DNA from 3 places in the Pantoea sp. X-Soil-ISGK-421 genome. Region 1 is predicted to be linked to each of the others. Evidence: predicted binding sites of a transcription regulator. Region 1 holds the regulator's gene; each other region holds the start of a gene.
What was found. Region 1 encodes LexA, which represses DNA repair genes until DNA is damaged. Its sites were predicted from a motif close to TNCTGTATGTACATACAGNA; they were not measured.
Positions count from the first base shown of each region.

Region 1 (7,143 bases):
AGTATAAATATTGTGATTTTGATCACACTGCAGCATGATAGCGCCAGAGAGTTCTTGAGAGGCTAAGGCGCAAAAAAATGACAATAAAAACAGGGGTTGGGCAATATATTTCATTAGCACTGCAGTGGGTGCTTAACATTGGGCTGATCATCCTGGCCATTATTCTGGTGGTGTTCCTGGGTAAAGAAACCATTCATCTGGCCAATGTGCTGTTCAGCACCGGCGAGCAGACCTCTTCATATCTGCTGATTGAAGGCATCGTCATCTATTTCCTTTATTTCGAATTTATCGCCCTGATTGTGAAGTACTTTCAGTCGGGCTATCACTTCCCACTGCGCTATTTTATCTACATTGGCATCACCGCCATTATTCGCCTGATCATCGTCGACCATAAAAATCCGTTTGATACGCTCTATTACTCTGCGGCGATTTTGATTTTGGTGGTGACACTGTGGCTGGCGAACAGTAATCGCTTGAAGCGCGAGTAATTACCCTTCTTTTGATGACGTGGCACAACGAGCAGTGCCACGCATTCTCCTCTGCGTTAGACTAGGGCAACTTTTTTTCCGGAGATGTCCTGATGTCGCATGACGCGCTGCGCCAGTTACGCGCACTGCACTGGCTGCCAGCCTCTTCCCCGCAGCTTTCAGCCCCGCTACTTGATTGGTTAATGGAAGAAGATTCCATGACGCGTCGCTTTGAGCAGCATTGCCAGCACGTAACGGTAGAACTCATCCGCGAGGCGTTCATTGGTGCCAATGAGGTAATGGATGAAGCTGAATTCCTGCCCGCTGACCAACGGTTTTGGCTACGCGAAATTGTGCTGTGCGGCGATGGTGAACCCTGGCTGATCGGCCGCACCGTGGTGCCGGAAAGCACCTTGAACGGCCCTGAGCAGATGCTGCAACAGCTCGGCACAAGACCGCTTGGGCGCTATCTGTTTTCTTCATCGACCTTGAGCCGCGATTTTATCGATCCGGGTCAGGTTGGCGATTTGTGGGGACGCCGTTCCCGCCTGCGTTTGTCGGGCAAACCGCTGCTGTTAACTGAACTGTTTTTACCCGCGTCGCCGCTTTATCGCGCGCTGGATCAAGGATAAAACCACTGTGCAAAATACCTTACCCATGACCAAATGGCAGGCATACTGCCGTCTGATGCGTATCGATAAACCGATCGGCACGGTCCTATTGCTGTGGCCTACCTTGTGGGCGCTGTGGCTTTCGGGCATGGCGATTCCGCCGCTGCCGGTGCTGCTGGTATTTGTGCTCGGTGTGATTGTGATGCGTGCTGCGGGTTGCGTGATCAACGATTACGCTGACCGCAAAATCGATGGTCACGTCAAGCGTACCGCATCGCGTCCGCTGGCCAGTGGCCTGGTAACGGAGAAAGAAGCCAAACTGCTGTTTGCCGGCCTCGGCTTGTTGGCGTTTATGCTGGTGTTGACCATGAACACCATGACCATTTTGCTGTCATTTGGCGGACTGGCGCTAGCGTGGGTGTATCCGTTTATGAAGCGCTATACGCATTTGCCGCAAGTGGTGTTGGGCGCAGCATTCGGTTGGGCTATTCCAATGGGGTGGGCGGCAGTTAGTGAGTCCTTACCTTTAGTTTGCTGGTTGGTGTTTCTGGCCAATATTTGCTGGACGGTGGCCTACGACACGCAATATGCGATGGTTGACCGCGATGACGATTTAAAGATTGGCGTGAAGTCGACGGCGATTCTGTTTGGTCGTTACGACAAACTGATTATTGGCTTGCTGCAGCTGGCTACGCTTGGTCTGATGGCGCTAGTGGGCATGATGCTCAATCTGAACGGCGCGTTTTATTGGTCGCTGCTGCTGGCTGCAGGCTTGTTTGTGCATCAGCAGAAGCTGATTGCCCAGCGAGAGCGCGATCCCTGTTTCCAGGCATTCCTGAATAACAACTATGTTGGCATGGTGCTGTTTCTTGGCATTCTGCTCAGCACCGTGCCGTTTGCGGATTTGCTGTAAACAAATAAGGCGCACCGAAGTGCGCCTTATTTGCCTGTCGCCGCGTTAATCGTGGGCGACGGCACTTTCAATTGTCAGACGCACGTCGCTGGTCACTAACTCCGCCAGCATCTGCCACATCATATGACTACGCTCAGCATCGGCATCGCCTTTATCACTGATGTAGCCTTCATCACGTAGCGTGAGTACCAGCGCAGTGAACACCGCTTTATCAAAGAACTCGGGTGCGTTGATGCCGTGCAGCACAGACAAGCGCTGAGCCAGCGTGCGGCTCTCTTTCTCCAGCGTGCCGCGGTTGATGGCAGGTTTCGCGCTGAGAATGGCGAAGGTAATCGCGAAGCGCTGTAGCGTCTCACGAATACCCGCCGCCAGCAGTTGCAGCGAACGGTGACGTGCCGGCGTCATTTTCAGCATGCCGTCTTGCAGCGTGATCAGCCCCTGACGCGCCATCTCTGTACAGAGTGCGTTAAGCAGCGCAGGCAGTTCCGCTTTGTCCCAACGCAGGAACAGCTCACTCTTCAACATCGGGTACACCAGGCTAACCTGGCGCAGTAGTTCTGCTTCGCTGATTTCACGATGCTGCTGCACGATAGCGGCTATCAGCGACGGCATCACCAGCATATGATGGATGTTATTGCGATAGTAGGTCATCAGCACCGCTTGCTCACGCGGCAGAATGATGATGTCGCCAATATTATCTTGCTCGGTCTCGAACTTGTTCATGCCCATGGCGTGGTCAAGCAGCGCTTCCGCACTCATATCGGGCACGGTAGCTTCTGGCGAATACGGCACGTTGCGCAGTAGCTGGGTGTAGCACTCTAATTGCTCAATCAACTGTTCACGGGTCAGTGAACGCTGACGTGATGCCAGCAGCGCGGTAACGCACAGGTTCATGGCGTTGGCCGCTCCAGCTTCGTTGATGCGCACCATCAGCTTCGCCGCAATATCATTTACGGCGGGCGTCATCCAGGCTGGACGTTGTTGTTCGATAGGATCGATCGCATCACGCCACTCTGGCACGTTTTTGTTCAGGTAGTTCATCAAGGGCAGCGGTTCGCCAAAATTGACGTAACCCTGACCGAGGTTACGCAGTTTACGCAAGCCCCGAACCATCTGCAGGAAGCTCTCTTTCTCTTTGGCAGCGCCACGCAGCTCTTTAGCGTAAGTCCCCACCTCCATCACGTGCTCGTAGCCAATGTAAATCGGCACGAAGGTGATCGGACGGCTGCCGCCGCGCAGCATCGCCTGCAGCGTCATTGATAAGGTACCGGTTTTCGGGTCCAGCAAACGGCCGGTACGCGAACGTCCGCCTTCCACGAAGTATTCAACCGAGTAACCACGGCTAAACAGCTCGCCGAGGTACTCACGGAACACGGTGGAATAGAGTTTGTTGCCCTTAAAGGTACGACGAATAAAGAACGCGCCTAAACGCCGGAAAATCGGGCCGGCCGGCCAGAAGTTCAGGTTGATCCCCGCCGCGATATGCGGCGGTACAAGTCCTTGATGATAAAGCACGTAGGAGAGCAGCAGATAATCCATGTGGCTGCGGTGGCACGGCACATAGACAATCTCATGACCATCCTGCGCCAGCTGACGCACGCGCTCACCGCCATGAACGTTGATGCCCTGATACAGGCGGCTCCACAGCCATCCCATCACGCGGTCAGTGACTTTAATGGCTTCATAAGAGAAGTTCGCCGCCACTTCTTCCATCATTTCAATGGCATTCTGCTGGGCTTTCTCATGGGAAATCTTTTTACTGCGCGCTTCATCTTCTACCGCTTTTTCAATCGCTTTGGACTGCAAAAGTTTATTGAAGAGATCCTGACGCGCAGGCAGACGCGGACCGACTGCGGCCAGACGTTGGCGGGCAAAGTGAATACGCGCCACGCGAGCCAGCTTCTGCGCAATCGACTTATCGGTGCCGTGTTCGGTCGCCATTTGGCGCAGCGAAACGGTTTGCGAAAAGCGCACAAAGCTGTCGCGGCCGTGCCACAAAATAGCGAAGAACTTCTGAACACCATTGAGAATACGCAGATGTGGCGTGGACTCACCGGATGTTTCACGTCCCGGCGCGCGACCAAACATCACCGCAACCGGCAGCATTTGCACATCAAGATGCGGGTTGCTGCGGTGCAAATCCAGATAATCGTGGAACAGCTTTACCGATTCGGGATTTGCCACGAAATAGGGAATGACGCGTGGGCCATCGTGAATAAACACGTGACGCGGCAGCAGGGTGCCATCGATCTCCAGCGGAGCCAGCGGATCGGGCAGATCATGTTTCAGGCATTGAGCACGCAGCGTGAGTAGGTCAGCCTTTGAATCATAAGGCAAAACATACATCACAGGACGTGTCGGATCGATCCCGTGCTCAGAGACGGGATCGGTCGGAATGACCTTACTTTTTACCAAAATAGAGAGTGGTAAATTCAATAATTTGTAATAGAGTTTACGCCAACCTGACATAGACAACTTTAAGCCTCTTGTTAGCAAAGCGCGGCAAGCATACCAGAAAGCGCAGCGAAGGTCTGTGGCTCTGCCGCCTCAAACTGCCCTCACATTGACGTCAAAATAGTTCAAGGGTTCCATAGACATGGCAAATAACGTCACCGGTTTAGTAAGAATAGTGAAAGCCGCCGGTTATTCCTGGCAGGGGTTACGCGCCGCATGGCAGCACGAAGCCGCATTTCGGCAGGAAGCCGTTGCCGCGCTGGTGGCTATTCTTGTGGCCTGCTGGCTGGATGTAGATACCATCGCCCGCATCTTAATGATTGGCTCGGTGGTGCTGGTTATCATCGTTGAGATCCTTAATAGCGCTATCGAAGCGGTGGTGGACCGCATTGGTCAAGAGCAACATCCGCTCGCGGGCCGTGCCAAAGACATGGGATCGGCTGCCGTATTACTGACTATCTTACTGGCTCTGTTCGTCTGGATCGCGCTGCTCTGGACGCATTTGAGATAGGGATTCCAGATTCATCAAACCGCTGATTTTTCCCTCTGTTACGGTTTTCATTTCGCCAATACCTGTATATACTCACAGCGACTGTATAAACAACCAGGGGGCGGGATGAAAGCGTTAACTGCACGGCAGCAACAGGTCTATGACCTGATTCGCGACCATATTAACCAGACGGGCATGCCGCCAACGCGTGCGGAAATTGCTGCGCAACTGGGTTTTCGCTCGCCCAATGCTGCTGAAGAGCATCTGAAAGCGCTGGCGCGTAAAGGCGTAATTGAAATTGTTTCCGGCGCATCGCGCGGGATTCGCCTGTTGATGGAAGAAGAATCGAGCGAAGGTCTGCCGCTGATTGGCCGCGTCGCTGCCGGTGAGCCCTTGCTGGCACAGGAACACATCGAAGCCCACTACCAGGTGGATGCTAACCTGTTCAAACCGAGCGCTGATTTTCTGTTGCGCGTGAGCGGTATGTCGATGAAAGACATTGGCATTATGGATGGCGATCTGTTGGCGGTGCATAAAACTCAGGAAGTGCGTAACGGCCAGGTTGTAGTGGCGCGCATTGATGATGAAGTCACCGTGAAACGCTGGAAAAAGCAGGGTGCGATTGTTCATCTGCTGCCAGAAAATACCGATTTTCAGCCGATTGTCGTTGATACCCGTGAGCAGTCGCTAACCGTTGAAGGTTTGGCTGTCGGGATTGTGCGCAACGGCGAGTGGCTCTAATCAGTTTCTGAGCCTCACCCACTGCGGTGGCGTATCATGCGCTAACCGCAGTCTGCTGTTTTACTTCTCTGTGACTCTTTCTGCGGCTCACTCTGGCGCCATTACGCTGATTACCGCAAACAACGGAATGGGCGAATGCAGCTGTTTTCCTCTTCAGATAAAACGCTCTGGCGGCTGGCGCTGCCGATGATCCTTTCAAACATCACCGTCCCGTTATTGGGCGTGGTGGATACTGCCGTTATTGGTCATCTCGATAGCCCTATCTATTTGGGCGGTGTCGCGGTTGGCACGACGGCAACCAGCTTCATCTTTATGCTCCTATTGTTCCTGCGCATGAGCACGACCGGACTCACCGCTCAGGCATTTGGTGCTAATGATAAAACCGCGCTGGCGCGCGCCTTAACGCAACCGCTGCTGATTGCGCTGGTTTTTGGTGTGCTGTTTATGGTGCTGCGGACGCCGGTAAGCAGTTTGGCTGCAGCCTTGATGGGTGGCAGCCCGGAAGTGCAACACCAGGCGAAAATATTCATTGAGATTCGCTGGCTAAGTGCGCCTGCGACCTTAGCCAATCTGGTGATTCTCGGCTGGCTGCTGGGCGTGCAGTATGCACGTGCGCCGATGGTGCTGCTGATCATTGGCAATCTGGTCAACATCCTGCTTGATCTGCTGTTTGTCCTCAAACTGCATTGGGGCGTGGCCGGGGCGGCGGCGGCAACCGCACTGGCAGAATATGTCACGCTGGGCGTGGGGCTGTGGATGGTGGCGCGTGTGCTGAAAATGCGCGGTATCCACTTTACTCTGCTAAAAAGCAGCTGGCGCGGCGATGCGGCACGGCTGTTCCGCCTTAATCGCGACATTATGCTGCGCTCCTTAATGCTGCAAATCTGTTTTGCCTCGCTCACGATTCTTGGTGCGCGTATTGGACCGGATGTGGTAGCGGTCAATGCTGTACTGCTGATGTTCCTCACTTTTACTGCTTACGCGCTGGATGGTTTTGCCTACGCAGTTGAAGCCTGCTCCGGTGAGGCCGTTGGGGCCAAAGATCGCAGTCGATTATTGCTTATCTGGCATGCGGCCTGCCGTCAGGCCTGTTTTGTTGCGGTGATATTTGCGCTGATTTATGCCTTTACGGGTCCGCAGATAGTGGCGATGCTGACTTCACTGGAAGCGCTGCGCGAAATGGCCGATCGCTACCTTATCTGGCAAGTGATTCTGCCGCTGGTTGGTGTTTGGTGCTATCTGCTGGATGGCATGTTTATTGGCGCAACGCGTGGCCGTGAAATGCGTAACAGCATGGTGATAGCGGCAATCGGCTATGGCTTGTCACTATTGACGCTGCCGTGGCTGGGCAACCACGGTTTATGGCTGGCGGTGACGGTATTTCTCGCGTTACGTGGGCTCTCGCTGTGGGTAATCTGGCGTGGGCACTGGCAACGTAATAGCTGGTTCAATGCCTAAATAAGCGAA
Region 1 is NZ_AP035979.1:372,391-379,533, forward strand. It holds gene AC6I8K_RS01660 (UTRA domain-containing protein) at 1-7, shown strand, start outside; gene psiE (phosphate-starvation-inducible protein PsiE) at 78-488, shown strand; gene ubiC (chorismate lyase) at 581-1,099, shown strand; gene ubiA (4-hydroxybenzoate octaprenyltransferase) at 1,107-1,991, shown strand; gene plsB (glycerol-3-phosphate 1-O-acyltransferase PlsB) at 2,037-4,460, opposite strand; gene AC6I8K_RS01685 (diacylglycerol kinase) at 4,588-4,956, shown strand; gene lexA (transcriptional repressor LexA) at 5,062-5,676, shown strand; gene dinF (MATE family efflux transporter DinF) at 5,812-7,134, shown strand.

Region 2 (7,143 bases), 890 kb from region 1:
CTGCTGGATGCCGCCAGCCACAGCCCGGCGAGCTTGCGTCGCTTTGCTCATAATCAGCCGGAAAGTCTGGCGAAACTGCTGGCCACGCCGTCAGAAGGCGGCACGCTGGTGGTGACCGAAGGTGTATTCAGCATGGACGGCGACAGCGCGCCACTGACGTCGATCGCTGAGGAGACGCGGCGCGGCAACGGCTGGCTGCTGGTGGATGATGCGCACGGCATCGGTGTGACCGGTGCGCAAGGGCGTGGCAGCTGCTGGCAGCAGCAGGTAAAACCGGAGCTGCTGATCGTCACCTTTGGTAAAGGGTTTGGCGTCAGCGGCGCGGCGCTGCTGTGTGATGACGCCACCGCCGATTATGTTGAACAGTTTTCTCGCCATCTGATCTATTCCACCGCGATGCCTCCGGCGCAGTGCTACGCGCTGCTGGCAGCACTGCGGCAGATTCAACAAGGCGATGCGCTACGTGAAAAACTGCACAGCCACATTGCGCGTTTCCGCGCCGGTGCGGCGGATTTGCCGTGGCAGTTGGTGGCCTCAAATAGCGCGATTCAGCCGCTCATCGTCGGCGAAAACAGTGCGGCGCTGGCGTTGTCGCAGCGGCTAGCTAAAGCCGGCAGTTGGGTGAGCGCCATTCGTCCGCCGACCGTGCCGCCAGGCACGGCGCGGCTGCGCATCACGCTTACTGCTGCGCATCACCCCGATGATATTGATCGTTTGCTGGAGGCGCTGTATGACGCTGCAGGTTAACAAGCAGGCCGTAGCGCACGCCTTTGGTCGCGCGGCTGCGCATTACGAGCAGCACGCGCAATTACAGCGGCTGAGCGGCGATGCGTTACTGGCGCGGGCACCCGCAAGCTTTGGCCCGCATCTGCTGGATGCCGGTTGCGGCACGGGTTGGTATAGCCGCTACTGGCGCGATCGCGGACGTACTCTGACGGCGCTCGATTTGTCGCCCAACATGCTGCAAACCGCGTGCGATCAGCAATCGGCGCAGCACTATCTGCTGGGCGATATCGATGAAGTGCCGCTGCCCGACGCCAGCGTTGACGGCGTGTGGAGCAATCTGGCGGTGCAGTGGAGCAGCGATCTACACACTGCGTTACAGCAGTTTTTGCGCGTTACGCGGCCGGGTGGCACGGTGCTGTTTTCCACGCTGCTCGACGGATCGCTGCATGAAGTGCATCACGCGTGGGCGCAGCTGGATGGTCGCCAGCATGCCAACCGTTTTCTCAGTACCGCGCAGTTTCACGCGGCCACTGCAACGCTGCCGATGACGGCGCAGCAGCAGGTTATCACGCTGCACTTTCCCAGTGCGCTCAGCGCTATGCGCTCCCTGAAAGGGATTGGTGCCACACATCTGCACGATGGACGCGGCGCCAGCGTGCTGACCCGATCCCAGCTAGCACAGCTTGAGCAGCACTGGCCGCAGGATGAGGCCGGATATCGCCTGAGTTATCACCTGATGTATGGAGTTTTAAGCAAATGACACGCTGGTTTATTACCGGAACGGATACTGAAGTGGGCAAAACCGTGGCCAGCGGCGCGCTGCTGCAGGCGGCGCGCGCCGCCGGTTTACGCACCGCTGGCTACAAGCCGGTGGCATCCGGCTGCGAGATGACGCCGGAAGGCATCCGCAACAGCGACGCGCTGGCGTTGCAGCGCTACAGCAGCCTGACGTTAAGCTACGAGCAGGTCAATCCACTGGCGTTTCTCGAACCGACCTCGCCGCATATCATCAGCGCAGAAGAGGGCCGACCGATTACCTTTGCGGCACTGTCAGCAGGGTTGCGCGCACTGGAGCAGCAGGCGGAATGGGTGTTAGTTGAAGGCGCAGGCGGTTGGTTCACACCGCTCTCCGAGACGCAAACTTACGCCGATTGGGTGGCAGCTGAGCAGTTGCCGGTGATTCTGGTGGTGGGCGTGAAGTTAGGCTGCATCAACCATGCGATGCTCACTGCCGAGGCGGTGAAAGCGCGCGGATTGCGCCTTGCGGGTTGGGTAGCCAATGATATCCAGCCACCCGGCAAACGCCATCAGGAGTATATCGCCACGCTGCGACAGCGTATTGAAGCGCCGTTTCTGGGGGAGATCCCACATCTTACTGATGAGGCGCAGCAGGCCGAGTGCGGGCGCTATTTGACACTACCGCAATAACCCAGGTCGCCATAAATGGCGACCCTACATTGCTTGAAGCCATTTTGTAGGGGGCTATTCATGGCGTAATGCCGATCAGTTAAGCACCGTATCTAACCACCGCACATTCCGTAGCGGCGCGATTTATCGCGCAATGAATTGCGCCGCTACAATATGTGCGCTCGGTAATAGGATTTCATCTCTTAACTGACAAGCATTACGCCATTCATGGCGACCTAAGATAATCACGTCGCCGTTAGCCACTTGTTGACGGTGATGTCATCCAGCTGCGCCACTTTACCGTGTGCCACATTGCGTCCTTGATGTAATAGCAGGAAATAGTCGGCGACGCGGCGGATAAATGAAACGTGCTGCTCAAGCAACAAAATGGTTAAACCATATTCACGGTTTAACCGACGAATCAGGTTGCCCATCTCTTCTTCCAGCCACGGCGACATCCCTTCCGTCGGCTCATCCAGAATCACCAGTTTTGGCTGCAGCACCAGTGCGCGTGCCAATGCCAAATGTTGCTGTTGTTCCATCGGCAACTCACCGCTGCGTTGATGGCGCAACGAATAGAGCGCTGGAAACAGGTCAAAAACCATTTCAGGAATGGCGCGGCTCCGATCATCCTGCGCCGCCATCAGGGCAATCAGCAGGTTATCTTCCACGCTCATCTGCGAGAATATATGCCGTCCTTGCGGCACATAACCTATGCCGGTACGCGCGCGCAGCTCGGCAGGTTGCAGCAGCAAATCTTCCGGCGGCGCGCCATCTTCCTGCCAGGTCATCGAGCCGCTGTTGATCGGCAAACGCCCCATAATGCAGTTCACCAAGGTGGTTTTGCCCATGCCGGGGCTGCCCAGCACGCCGGTGCAGGTGCCCGGCGGCAGATCGAGATCCACATCCCACAGAATGTGATTTTGACCGTAAAACTGATTCACCGAACGTAAACTCAGCATCTGACATACTCCTTCCAGATTATTAGCCTGAATGCTCCCGCTCTGTGTCGTCTGGCATACAGTCGTGCACGATTGATGGACACCGCTGTTATCGGCACACGCCGATATGGACTCGTCACTCCATACGATGAACGTTGCAATTCCCAGGCCAGGTTAAGGATTTAGGCATCTCTCAATCTGAAATGAAGCAAATAGGCCGCTAAAAGTTGAGTAATGCTTAACAATTGCCAGCGGTGATAAATTGGCTGCACTTTGACGGTGCTGAAGGCTTAACGTTTCTGGTGCATTTGATCGTTCGTAAGGCATTAACTGCGGAAATAAGTGGCCTTAATGCCTGGGTTCTCTGCAGGCAAGAGAGTGTAAAGAGGCAAAAAGAAGGGTTACTGCGACACGCAGGGAGATAAAAATAAATACGAAAAAATTTTTTTTCGCGCTTAAGGATGGGCGCGAGAAAATTATACACAGCCGATGGGCTCGGGGCTCGATCCACTTATCCACCATTACTGTGGATAACCTTGTGCATTAGCGACTGAAAACCGTGTGGAAGCGAGTAAATTCGCGGCCTTAACACATTATGATGAGAAACTGGGCTTTTGGGTCAATTTCAATTAAAACAGCAGGTTAGTTAAAATCAAGCATGCGAATTATCTGCCTTGTCATCGAACTGCAATTTAATGACACTCTATTGACAAATGTTAAAAGCGTCCTCCACTTGGGGATAACATTACGCAACAACAGCTTGCTGCTCGCTGCTTCAATTACGCTGAAGAAAATCGTCCGAAGGTGTCATTATCGTCCAATTTTACTGTGATTATGTCCAGTATTTTTTTCTGGCAAATTCCCCATAGCAGAGTAGAATTAGCAGCCTGCCCGCCGACTTCACCAGCTGGAACCGCCAAAACATGAGCAAAGCCTTCAAACTCAACTCCGATTTTAAGCCTTCAGGCGATCAACCTGAGGCGATTCGCCGTCTCGAAGAGGGGCTGGAAGATGGACTCGCGCATCAAACGCTGTTGGGCGTTACGGGCTCAGGTAAAACCTTTACCGTGGCGAACGTGATTGCCGATCTCAATCGACCCACCATGGTGCTGGCGCCTAATAAAACATTGGCGGCGCAGCTGTACGGTGAAATGAAGGAGTTTTTCCCGGATAACGCGGTGGAGTTTTTCGTCTCTTATTACGATTACTATCAGCCTGAAGCCTATGTGCCGAGCTCTGACACCTTTATTGAAAAAGACGCGTCGGTGAATGAGCACATTGAACAGATGCGTCTGTCGGCGACCAAAGCACTGCTGGAGCGTCGTGATGTGATTGTGGTGGCCTCGGTGTCGGCGATCTACGGTTTGGGCGATCCCGATCTCTACTTGAAAATGATGCTGCATCTGACGCGCGGCATGATTATCGATCAGCGCAGTATTCTGCGTCGTCTGGCGGAGTTGCAATATAGTCGCAACGATCAGGCCTTCCAGCGCGGTACCTTCCGCGTGCGCGGCGAGGTGATCGATGTGTTCCCGGCGGAATCGGATGACATTGCGCTGCGTATCGAACTGTTTGATGAAGAAGTTGAACGGCTATCGCTGTTCGATCCGCTGACGGGTCAGATCGATTCGGTGATCCCGCGTTTTACCGTCTATCCCAAAACGCACTACGTGACGCCGCGCGAGCGTATTCTGCAGGCGATGGAAGACATCAAAGTCGAACTGGTGGACCGCCGCAAGGTGCTTATGGAGAACAATAAGCTGCTTGAAGAGCAGCGTATTTCCCAGCGTACTCAGTTCGATCTCGAGATGATGAACGAGTTGGGGTACTGCTCTGGTATCGAAAACTACTCCCGCTATCTCTCGGGACGCGGACCGGGTGAGCCGCCGCCGACCTTGTTCGACTACTTACCGGCTGATGGCCTGCTGGTGGTCGACGAATCGCACGTGACCATTCCGCAGATTGGCGGCATGTATCGCGGTGACCGCGCGCGTAAAGAGACGCTAGTAGAATACGGTTTCCGTTTGCCGTCGGCGCTGGATAACCGCCCGATGAAGTTTGAAGAGTTTGAAGCGGCAGCCCCACAAACCATTTATGTTTCGGCGACGCCGGGCAACTACGAGCTGGAAAAATCTGGCAGCGAAGTGATTGATCAGCTGGTACGTCCAACGGGCCTGCTGGATCCGATTCTGGAAGTGCGTCCGGTGGCGACGCAGGTCGACGATTTGCTGTCGGAAATTCGCAAGCGTGTCGAGATCAATGAGCGCGTGCTGGTCACCGTATTGACCAAGCGCATGGCGGAAGATCTCACTGAATATCTGGTTGAGCACGGCGAGAAGGTGCGCTATCTGCACTCGGATATCGATACTGTGGAACGTATGGAGATTATCCGCGATTTACGCCTTGGCGAATTTGATGTGCTGGTCGGCATTAACCTACTGCGAGAAGGCCTGGATATGCCGGAAGTGTCGCTGGTGGCGATTCTGGATGCCGATAAAGAGGGCTTCCTGCGCTCGGAGCGTTCGTTGATTCAGACCATAGGCCGCGCCGCGCGTAACATTAACGGCCGGGCGATTCTCTACGCCGACAAAATCACGCCGTCGATGGAACGCGCGATGGGCGAAACCGAGCGCCGTCGCGAGAAGCAGCAAAAATACAACGAAGAGAACGGCATCGTGCCGCAAGGGCTCAACAAGAAAATCACCGATATTCTTGAGCTCGGCAAAAACGTGGTTAAAACGCGCGGAAAAGGCAAAACCGCGTCACGTACTGCAGCAGAAGCGGAAGCCAATTACATGGCGCTTACGCCGCAGGCGATGCAGAAGAAAATTCACGAGCTGGAAGGGCAGATGCAGCAACACGCGCAGAATCTGGAGTTTGAAGAAGCCGCCAGCGTGCGCGATCAGCTACATCAACTGCGCGAGCTGTTTATTGCGGCTTCGTGATCGTTGTATTTAGGTCGCCATGAATGGCGCCCCTACGCGAATTCAGTGGGGTTTTCGTAGGGTGCGCATTGATGCGCACCTGGAAACTAAACGGCTTGAATGGCGTGTTCCAGCGCAATGCGCAGCAGCTGGCGGTCGTGGCGATATTTGATATCGGCGGCTTCCAGCGGTTCACGAATGATTAAACGCTGTTCCACACCGCTAATATCGGCTGCCGGGCTCACCACCACGGCATCGATAACGCGCTTACCAATGGCTTTTTCCATGATCGCCAGTTTATCGGCCACATTCAGGCTGGCCGCTGCGGCGCTCAGCTCGCGACCCAGGTTGCCAATAAATACCATGGTGGCTGGCGTACGACGCAGTGCGCGGGCCATATCTTCCATCAGCAAGATCGGCATCAGGCTGGTGTAAAAGCTGCCAGGCCCAATGAGAATCAAATCCGCTTCGCCCACCGCGTCTATGGCTTCGCGCGTTGGCAATACGTTTGGATGCAACATCAACTCTTCCGGCGGCTGCTTCATCTCATCAATCGCGGTTTCGCCGTACACCATATTGCCTTCACCATCCTGCGCCACCAGATCGACCGGCTGTTCTGACATTGGAATCAGAAAGGCATCTACCTTGAGGAGATTGCGGATGATATTGATGGCTTCCAGCGGGCGCACGCTAAGGTGATCCAGCGCCTTCAGCATCAGGTTGCCAAGATTGTGTCCGGCCAGCTCGCCATTACCGCTAAAACGATACTCAAACATTGCGGTAGCGACGCTCGGTTCGGTGATCAGCTGATTGATGCAGTTACGCATATCGCCCCACGCAATGCCGCCTTCCGAGCGGCGAATGCGGCCGGTGGAGCCGCCGTTATCGGTGGTGGTGACGATGCCGGTTAAGCGCGAGCCTAACGGCGCCAGCGCCGACATCACGCGGCCCAGACCGTGCCCGCCACCTAATGCCACTACGCGATCCAAATCTGCCAGGGTTCGATTCATGTTTCTCCTTTGTCACCGACATCCTCGCGTTGAGGCGCAGTTGAACTGATGTGCATCAATATCTGGGGTGCATTTTACCGTATCCTGTCGCGAAAATGCGGTGAAAAATACGTTATACATCAAGATATATAGCGA
Region 2 is NZ_AP035979.1:1,263,274-1,270,416, forward strand. It holds gene bioF (8-amino-7-oxononanoate synthase) at 1-747, shown strand, start outside; gene bioC (malonyl-ACP O-methyltransferase BioC) at 731-1,486, shown strand; gene bioD (dethiobiotin synthase) at 1,483-2,154, shown strand; gene AC6I8K_RS05845 (ABC transporter ATP-binding protein) at 2,379-3,095, opposite strand; gene uvrB (excinuclease ABC subunit UvrB) at 3,998-6,019, shown strand; gene AC6I8K_RS05855 (gluconeogenesis factor YvcK family protein) at 6,106-7,008, opposite strand.
Region 2: a site for LexA is predicted at 3,899-3,918, ahead of uvrB (excinuclease ABC subunit UvrB). Genes of this name have one in related genera too.

Region 3 (7,143 bases), 1.4 Mb from region 1:
CATGCCAAAACCCTGGATACCGACGGCTTACGCCGCGAGTTTTTGGTCGACAAAATTTTCGACGCCGACAATTACACCCTCACTTACAGCCATATCGATCGCATCATGATTGGCGGCGTGATGCCCGTGCAGAAAGCGGTAACCATCGGTCATGAGGTGGGCAAACAGCTGGGCGTCAGTTACTTCCTCGAACGCCGCGAACTCGGCGTGATTAACGTTGGCGGACCGGGTTTAATTGAAGTGGACGGCAATACCTGGGAGATAGGTAATCAGGAAGCGTTATATGTCGGGCAAGGCGCACAGAGCGTGATTTTCCGCAGCAGCGATGCCAGCCGTCCGGCGAAGTTTTACTACAACAGCGCGCCGGCACATACCCATTATCCGGACAAAAAAATCACCCTCGATGAGGCAGTAAAAGCCACGCTGGGTGATGCCGCCACCTCGAATCGTCGCACCATTAATAAATTCATCGTGCCCGACGTGTTACCAACCTGCCAGTTAACGATGGGGCTAACGCGCCTTGACGACGGCAATCTGTGGAACACCATGCCGTGCCACACCCACGAACGCCGCATGGAAGTCTACTTCTACTTTGATATGGCCGACGACAGTGCCGTGTTCCACATGATGGGCCAGCCGCAAGAGACGCGTCATTTATTAGTGCATAACGAACAAGCTGTAATTTCACCGAGTTGGTCAATTCACGCGGGCGTTGGAACACAGCGTTATACCTTTATCTGGGGCATGGTGGGCGAAAACCAGGTATTTGATGACATGGACCACGTCAGCATCAGCGCGCTGCGCTAACAAGGAGCGAATTATGATTCTTAACGCATTTAATCTTGATGGCAAAATCGCGCTGGTCACCGGCTGCAATACCGGGTTGGGGCAAGGCATGGCGCTAGGTCTGGCGCAGGCAGGTTGTGACATTATTGGCGTCAATCGCGCAGGACCAGATGATACGCAAGCGAAAGTTGAAGCATTAGGCCGCCGTTTTTGGGCGATTCAGGCGGATCTTACCAAACCCTCCATTGTGCCGCACATTGTTGAACAAGCGGTGGCACATGCCGGACGCATCGATATTCTGGTGAATAACGCCGGTATTATTCGCCGCGAAGATGCGCTCAACTTCAGCGAACAGGATTGGGACGATGTGATGAACATCAACAGTAAAAGCCTGTTCTTCCTGTCGCAGCAGGTCGCAAGGCAGTTTATTGCACAAGGCAACGGCGGCAAAATCATCAATATTGCCTCAATGCTCTCGTTCCAGGGGGGCATTCGCGTGCCTTCCTACACCGCATCAAAAAGTGCGGTAATGGGGTTAACGCGCCTGATGGCTAACGAATGGGCGAAGCACGGTATCAACGTCAACGCTATTGCACCAGGCTATATGGCCACCAACAATACGGAACAACTGCGCAGCGATGAATCACGCAACGAGGAAATTTTGGGCCGTATACCCTCAGGTCGCTGGGGCATCCCGGACGACATGATGGGCCCGGTTGTGTTCCTCGCCTCTGGCGCATCGGATTATGTGCAGGGTTATACTTTAGCGGTCGATGGCGGTTGGTTAGCGCGCTAACATAACCCATTCTTTTCCCGCGTCATTGTGACGCGGGAAAGTGAAAAATATTAACGCTTCGTTACAGCGTCACCATTCTCATTCACTGGATAAATCCCTATACTGGATGCATCGACAGTTTTATGCAGCCAGGTTTCATCATGACGGCCGAAGGCCATATCATTTTTGCCATTGCCAGCGCCATTTTTGCCAAGCGCGCGGAGCTGACGCCAGTGCTGGCCAGCGCCGATTGGTGGCATTTAGTCCCTGCTGCGCTGCTGACCTGCCTGCTACCCGATATCGATCACCCCAAGTCCGTTTTAGGCCAGCGATTGAGGTGGCTGTCGCACCCCATCGCCCGCGCCTTTGGTCACCGTGGTTTTACCCACAGTTTGCTGGCGGTCGCGGTAAGTTTGTGGCTATTCCAGATCAATGTACCCGCCGATTGGTTTCTTCCGGCCGATGTATTGCAAGGTATGACGCTTGGTTATCTTAGCCATATCGTCGCCGATATGTTAACGCCTGCAGGTGTGCCGCTGTTGTGGCCTTGTCGCTGGCGCTTTCGGTTGCCGATACTTAAAAGCCAGAAAGGTAACCAACTGGAGCGGGCACTTTGCCTGGCGCTGGTCGGGTATGCGTTGTGGTTCCCGCCCGGATTGCCCTCTTTTGGTGCCAATGGATGGCCGGAACAGCTCTTCAATACGCTACAAAATGGCGTCGGTCGGCTGGTTAATGGTCAAAACGGTCAATAACCAGCCGAATCAAGAGATAAAGTTATAAACCATTCCTTTTGGGTATAAGTCTGCCCCGTTCTGAACTGATAACATTCTCAATATTCCCTAACGGGGACTTACTGTTTTTCGTGCCATTCCAACGGGATGGCATGTCACACTCTGGAGTTGAGCATGGATTTTCCCCTAATCATTAATATCGTGGCGTTTATCGCGCTGCTGATTTTGTTGAACCGCATTGGCAGTCAAAGCTGGAGCTTGTCAAAGCGCGTGCTGACCGGTTTAGTATTTGGTGTAGCATTCGGTCTGGCACTGCAAACCATTTATGGCGAAAACAGCCCGACGGTTAAAGCGTCGATTGGCTGGTTCAACATCGTCGGTAACGGTTACGTTCAACTGTTGCAGATGATTGTGATGCCGCTGGTCTTCGCCTCGATTTTGAGCGCGGTGGCCCGTCTGCATAACGCCTCATCGCTGGGAAAAATCAGTGTGCTGACCATTGGCGTGCTGCTGTTTACTACCGCGATCTCCGCTCTGGTCGGCGTGTTAGTGACTGGCCTGTTTGGTCTGAGCGCCGAAGGTCTGGTGCAAGGTGTACAGGAAACCGCGCGTCTGAGCGCGATTCAGAGCAACTATGTTGGCAAAGTAGCTGACCTCAGCACGCCGCAGCTGCTGCTCTCCTTCATCCCGAAAAACCCGTTTGCCGATCTGGCGGGCGCCAATCCAACCTCGATCATCAGCGTAGTGATTTTCGCCGCGTTCCTCGGTGTAGCAGCGCTGCAACTGCTGAAAGATGACAAGGTGAAAGGCGAACGCGTGCTGGTGGCGATCGATACCCTGCAATCCTGGGTGATGAAGCTGGTGCGTTTGATTATGAAGCTGACGCCGTACGGTGTGCTGGCGCTGATGACCAAAGTAGTGGCCGGCTCCAACCTACAGGACATCATTAAACTGGGTGGTTTCGTGGTGGCCTCTTATCTTGGTCTGGCGATCATGTTTGCCGTGCACGCGTTGCTGCTATCGGTCAACGGCATCAACCCAATGCGCTTCTTCCGTAAAGTCTGGCCGGTGATCACCTTTGCCTTTACCAGCCGCTCCAGCGCAGCCAGTATTCCATTGAACGTGGAAACGCAGACACGTCGCCTTGGCGTGCCAGAATCTATCGCCAGCTTCTCAGCCTCATTCGGTGCCACTATTGGTCAGAACGGTTGTGCCGGTCTCTATCCCACTATGCTGGCGGTGATGGTTGCACCAACCGTTGGCATCAACCCGTTCGACCCAATGTGGATTGCCACGCTGGTGGGTATCGTAACGCTGAGTTCTGCCGGTGTGGCCGGTGTTGGCGGCGGTGCAACCTTCGCCGCGTTGATTGTACTGCCAGCGATGGGCCTGCCAGTGACGTTAGTCGCGCTGCTGATCTCCATCGAACCGCTGATCGATATGGGCCGTACCGCGCTCAACGTCAATGGTTCCATGACCGCCGGTTCACTCACCAGCCGCTGGCTCGGTTTGACCGACAAGAAAGTGCTGGAGAGCGACGAACACGCCGAATTAGCACATCGCTAACCTTCCTCATCACGCCAACGGCAGGCCAGTGGCCTGCCGTTTTTTTATCCCCCCTTCTCCCTAATCCCCCTCAATCATGGCGGCTGCGTCAGGATAGCGTTAAGCATGGTAAACAGACGAAAAATCGGCCGCTTTTTGCTTGAGTTTTACCAGTGAAAAGCCAATTCTGCTGGAAGTCACAGCAGGAGAATCACCGATGAAAACAGTTATCGCCTCGGTGCTGGCGTTAACCTTGTTAACACCAGCTATCAGTTTCGCCCATCCCGGCGGTTGGGGTCCCGGTCCAGGTCCGCATTGGGGTGGAGGTCCACATTGGGGCGGCCCCGGCCCGCTGCGTTTCTTACCGGAAGCGGCAACGGCAGTATTGCTAGGCGGCCTGACCTATTACATGCTCAACGGCAATTATTATCAACGCCAGGGCGACACCTACGTGGTGGTGCAACCGCCTGAAGCCCCATCGGGCGGTGGTATGCGCGTGCTGGATTTTAACGGTAAGCGTTATTACGTGCAGGAGGGTCATTACTACCAGCGCGAAATCGACGGGGATTATATTGAAGTGCCACGCCCTTACGGCTTATAAGTGCCACAACGAAAAACGGCCCGTCAATGACGGGCCGTTTATTATTTATTCTGCTGCGTTTACTGAGCCGCTTGCGGATCGGTATCGTAGTCTTTACAACTCTGGAAACCATAATTCATTACGCGACCGGTGTCGCTATAGCTCACGAAGTAGGTCTGCGGTTTGCCATCACGCTCGCCAATCACATAAGTCTGGCACGTACCACGTGCGTGAACCATGGTGATTTCGGTAGAGGCTGGACCGGCAATCTGGCGAACCTGATCACGCGTCATGCCTTTTTTTACATCCTTCACAACCGGTTTGGTTACGTAGCTTTCAGCTTTGTCATAAGTCGTACAACCCGACAGGGCTGCCAGCGTCATAGCGGCAGCGATACATCCCATCACTTTATTCATGTTGTTGTTCCTCGTTTTTTTGTCCATGTGGAGTAAGCCTGGAACATAAATCCAGATTTATCAACTTTATGGGATAAATTTAGCCAAATTCCGAAGCGTTAGGATTTGGTAAAAATGCTGTGTTGATGCGCTACGGTTCGTATAATCACCCGCGAAAAAATACCTATAGTAATGAATAAAGACAGAGGATGAATGACACCTGCACCTTCTCATCGGCTAATTTATGCCATCACGCTGGGCCTGCTCGCTGCGCTCGGGCCACTTTGTATCGATCTTTACCTGCCTGCGCTGCCTGAATTAGCGCGCGATCTGCACACTGAAACCGCCACGGCGCAGCTGAGCCTGACGGCGGGTCTGCTCGGTTTGGGGGCTGGTCAATTGCTGTTTGGGCCCATGAGCGACAAATTTGGTCGCCTCCGTCCGCTGCTGTTATCGCTGGTACTGCTGTTTATTGCCTCAATTGGCTGTGCGCTGGCAAAAGATATTCACTCGCTGCTGGTCGCGCGTTTGTTCGAAGGATTGGCTGGCGCAGGCGGCGCGGTGCTATCGCGAGCCATTGCACGTGATATGTACAGCGGCCATGAACTGACGCGTTTCTTTGCACTGCTGATGTTGGTCAATGGCTTAGCGCCGATCGGGGCGCCGGTGCTGGGCGGTGCCTTAATGACGGTGCTTAACTGGCGCGGCATTTTCGTGGTGCTTGGCTGCATCGCCATCGTGCTGATGGTCCTCGCACGCTGGAAATTGCATGAAACCTTACCACCTGAGCGCCGCAGTCAGGGATCGATCTTTTCCGCCTGGGCGGCGCTGGGCCAGGTCGTCACCCATCGTCAGTTTATGGGCTTTTGTCTGACCCAAGGTTTTATGATGTCCGGCATGTTTGCTTACATCGGTGCCTCACCGTTTGTGCTGCAACAGTTGTACGGACTGACTCCGCAAACCTTCAGCTTCTGTTTCGCCGCCAACGGGCTCGGCTTGATTATTGCTTCACAAACCAGTGCGCGCCTGTGTCCGCTGTGGGGTGAATATCGCGTATTGAAAGGCGGCCTGACGCTGGCGTTTGTCGCGTCGAGCGGCTTGCTGCTGGCGGGACTCACCGGTGCTGCGCTGCCGATTATGTTGGTCGCCCTGTTCTTCACCATTGCCAGTAATGGCGTGATCGCCACCACCGCCTCATCGTTGGCGATGCAAAGCCAGGGTCAACGTGCGGGTAGCGCATCGGCCGTAATAGGCGTTTGCATGTTCACCTTTGGCGCCATCAGCGTGCCGATCACCGGCCTGGGCGGCACCTCGGTGGTGAGCATGACCCGCACCGTCTTTGGCTGCTTTATGCTGGCGATGGTGTCGTTTAATGTGCTGGTGCAGAAGTCAAAAAACGCCTGATTTGCCAGCAAATAACCTGAACAATAAGCCGTGTGGCTTGTTGTTTGTGGGGAGAGACGTTAGCTTTAGCAGATGATTCGCATTGTGCCGTCAGGCTACTGACTTGAGGAGAGGTTCATGTCACTGCAACAAGAAATCATTGAAGCCCTTGGTGTAAAGCCCGTTATCGACCCGCAGCAGGAGATCCGCGTCAGCGTGGATTTTTTAAAGTCTTACCTGAAAGCCCATCCCTTTTTGAAAACGCTGGTGCTTGGCATCAGCGGCGGCCAGGATTCGACGCTGACCGGCATCTTGTCGCAAACCGCTATCCGCGAACTGCGTGAAGAGACCGGCGATAATGATTACACCTTCATCGCCGTGCGTTTGCCGTATGGCGTGCAGGCCGATGAGCAGGATTGTCAGGATGCGCTGGCGTTCATTCAACCCGATCGCACGCTGGTGGTGAACATCAAAGAAGCGATTCTGGCCAGCGAACGTGCGTTGAAAGACGCGGGTATCACAGTGTCAGATTTCGTACGTGGCAATGAAAAAGCGCGCGAGCGCATGAAAGCGCAGTACAGCATCGCCGGTATGACCAAAGGCGTGGTGGTCGGTACTGACCACGCGGCGGAGGCGATCACCGGTTTCTTCACCAAGTACGGTGACGGCGGCAGCGACATCAACCCCATCTTCCGCCTGCATAAAGGCCAGGGCAAACAACTACTGAAAACACTGGGCTGCCCGGAACACCTTTATCTCAAACATCCAACGGCTGATTTGGAAGACGATCGTCCAGGTTTACAGGATGAGGTGGCGCTCGGCGTAACCTATCAGCAAATCGATGCTTATCTGGAAGGCAAAACCATCGATGCCGCTGCGGCGAAAACCATCGAAGGCTGGTATCTGAAAACCGAGCACAAACGTCGCCCGCCGATCACCGTGTTCGAC
Region 3 is NZ_AP035979.1:1,753,890-1,761,032, reverse strand. It holds gene kduI (5-dehydro-4-deoxy-D-glucuronate isomerase) at 1-807, shown strand, start outside; gene kduD (2-dehydro-3-deoxy-D-gluconate 5-dehydrogenase KduD) at 821-1,582, shown strand; gene AC6I8K_RS08195 (metal-dependent hydrolase) at 1,723-2,313, shown strand; gene AC6I8K_RS08190 (L-cystine transporter) at 2,467-3,858, shown strand; gene AC6I8K_RS08185 (DUF6515 family protein) at 4,055-4,438, shown strand; gene osmE (osmotically-inducible lipoprotein OsmE) at 4,498-4,833, opposite strand; gene AC6I8K_RS08175 (multidrug effflux MFS transporter) at 5,026-6,216, shown strand; gene nadE (NAD(+) synthase) at 6,334-7,143, shown strand, end outside.
Region 3: a site for LexA is predicted at 1,683-1,702, ahead of AC6I8K_RS08195 (metal-dependent hydrolase). Genes of this name have one in related genera too.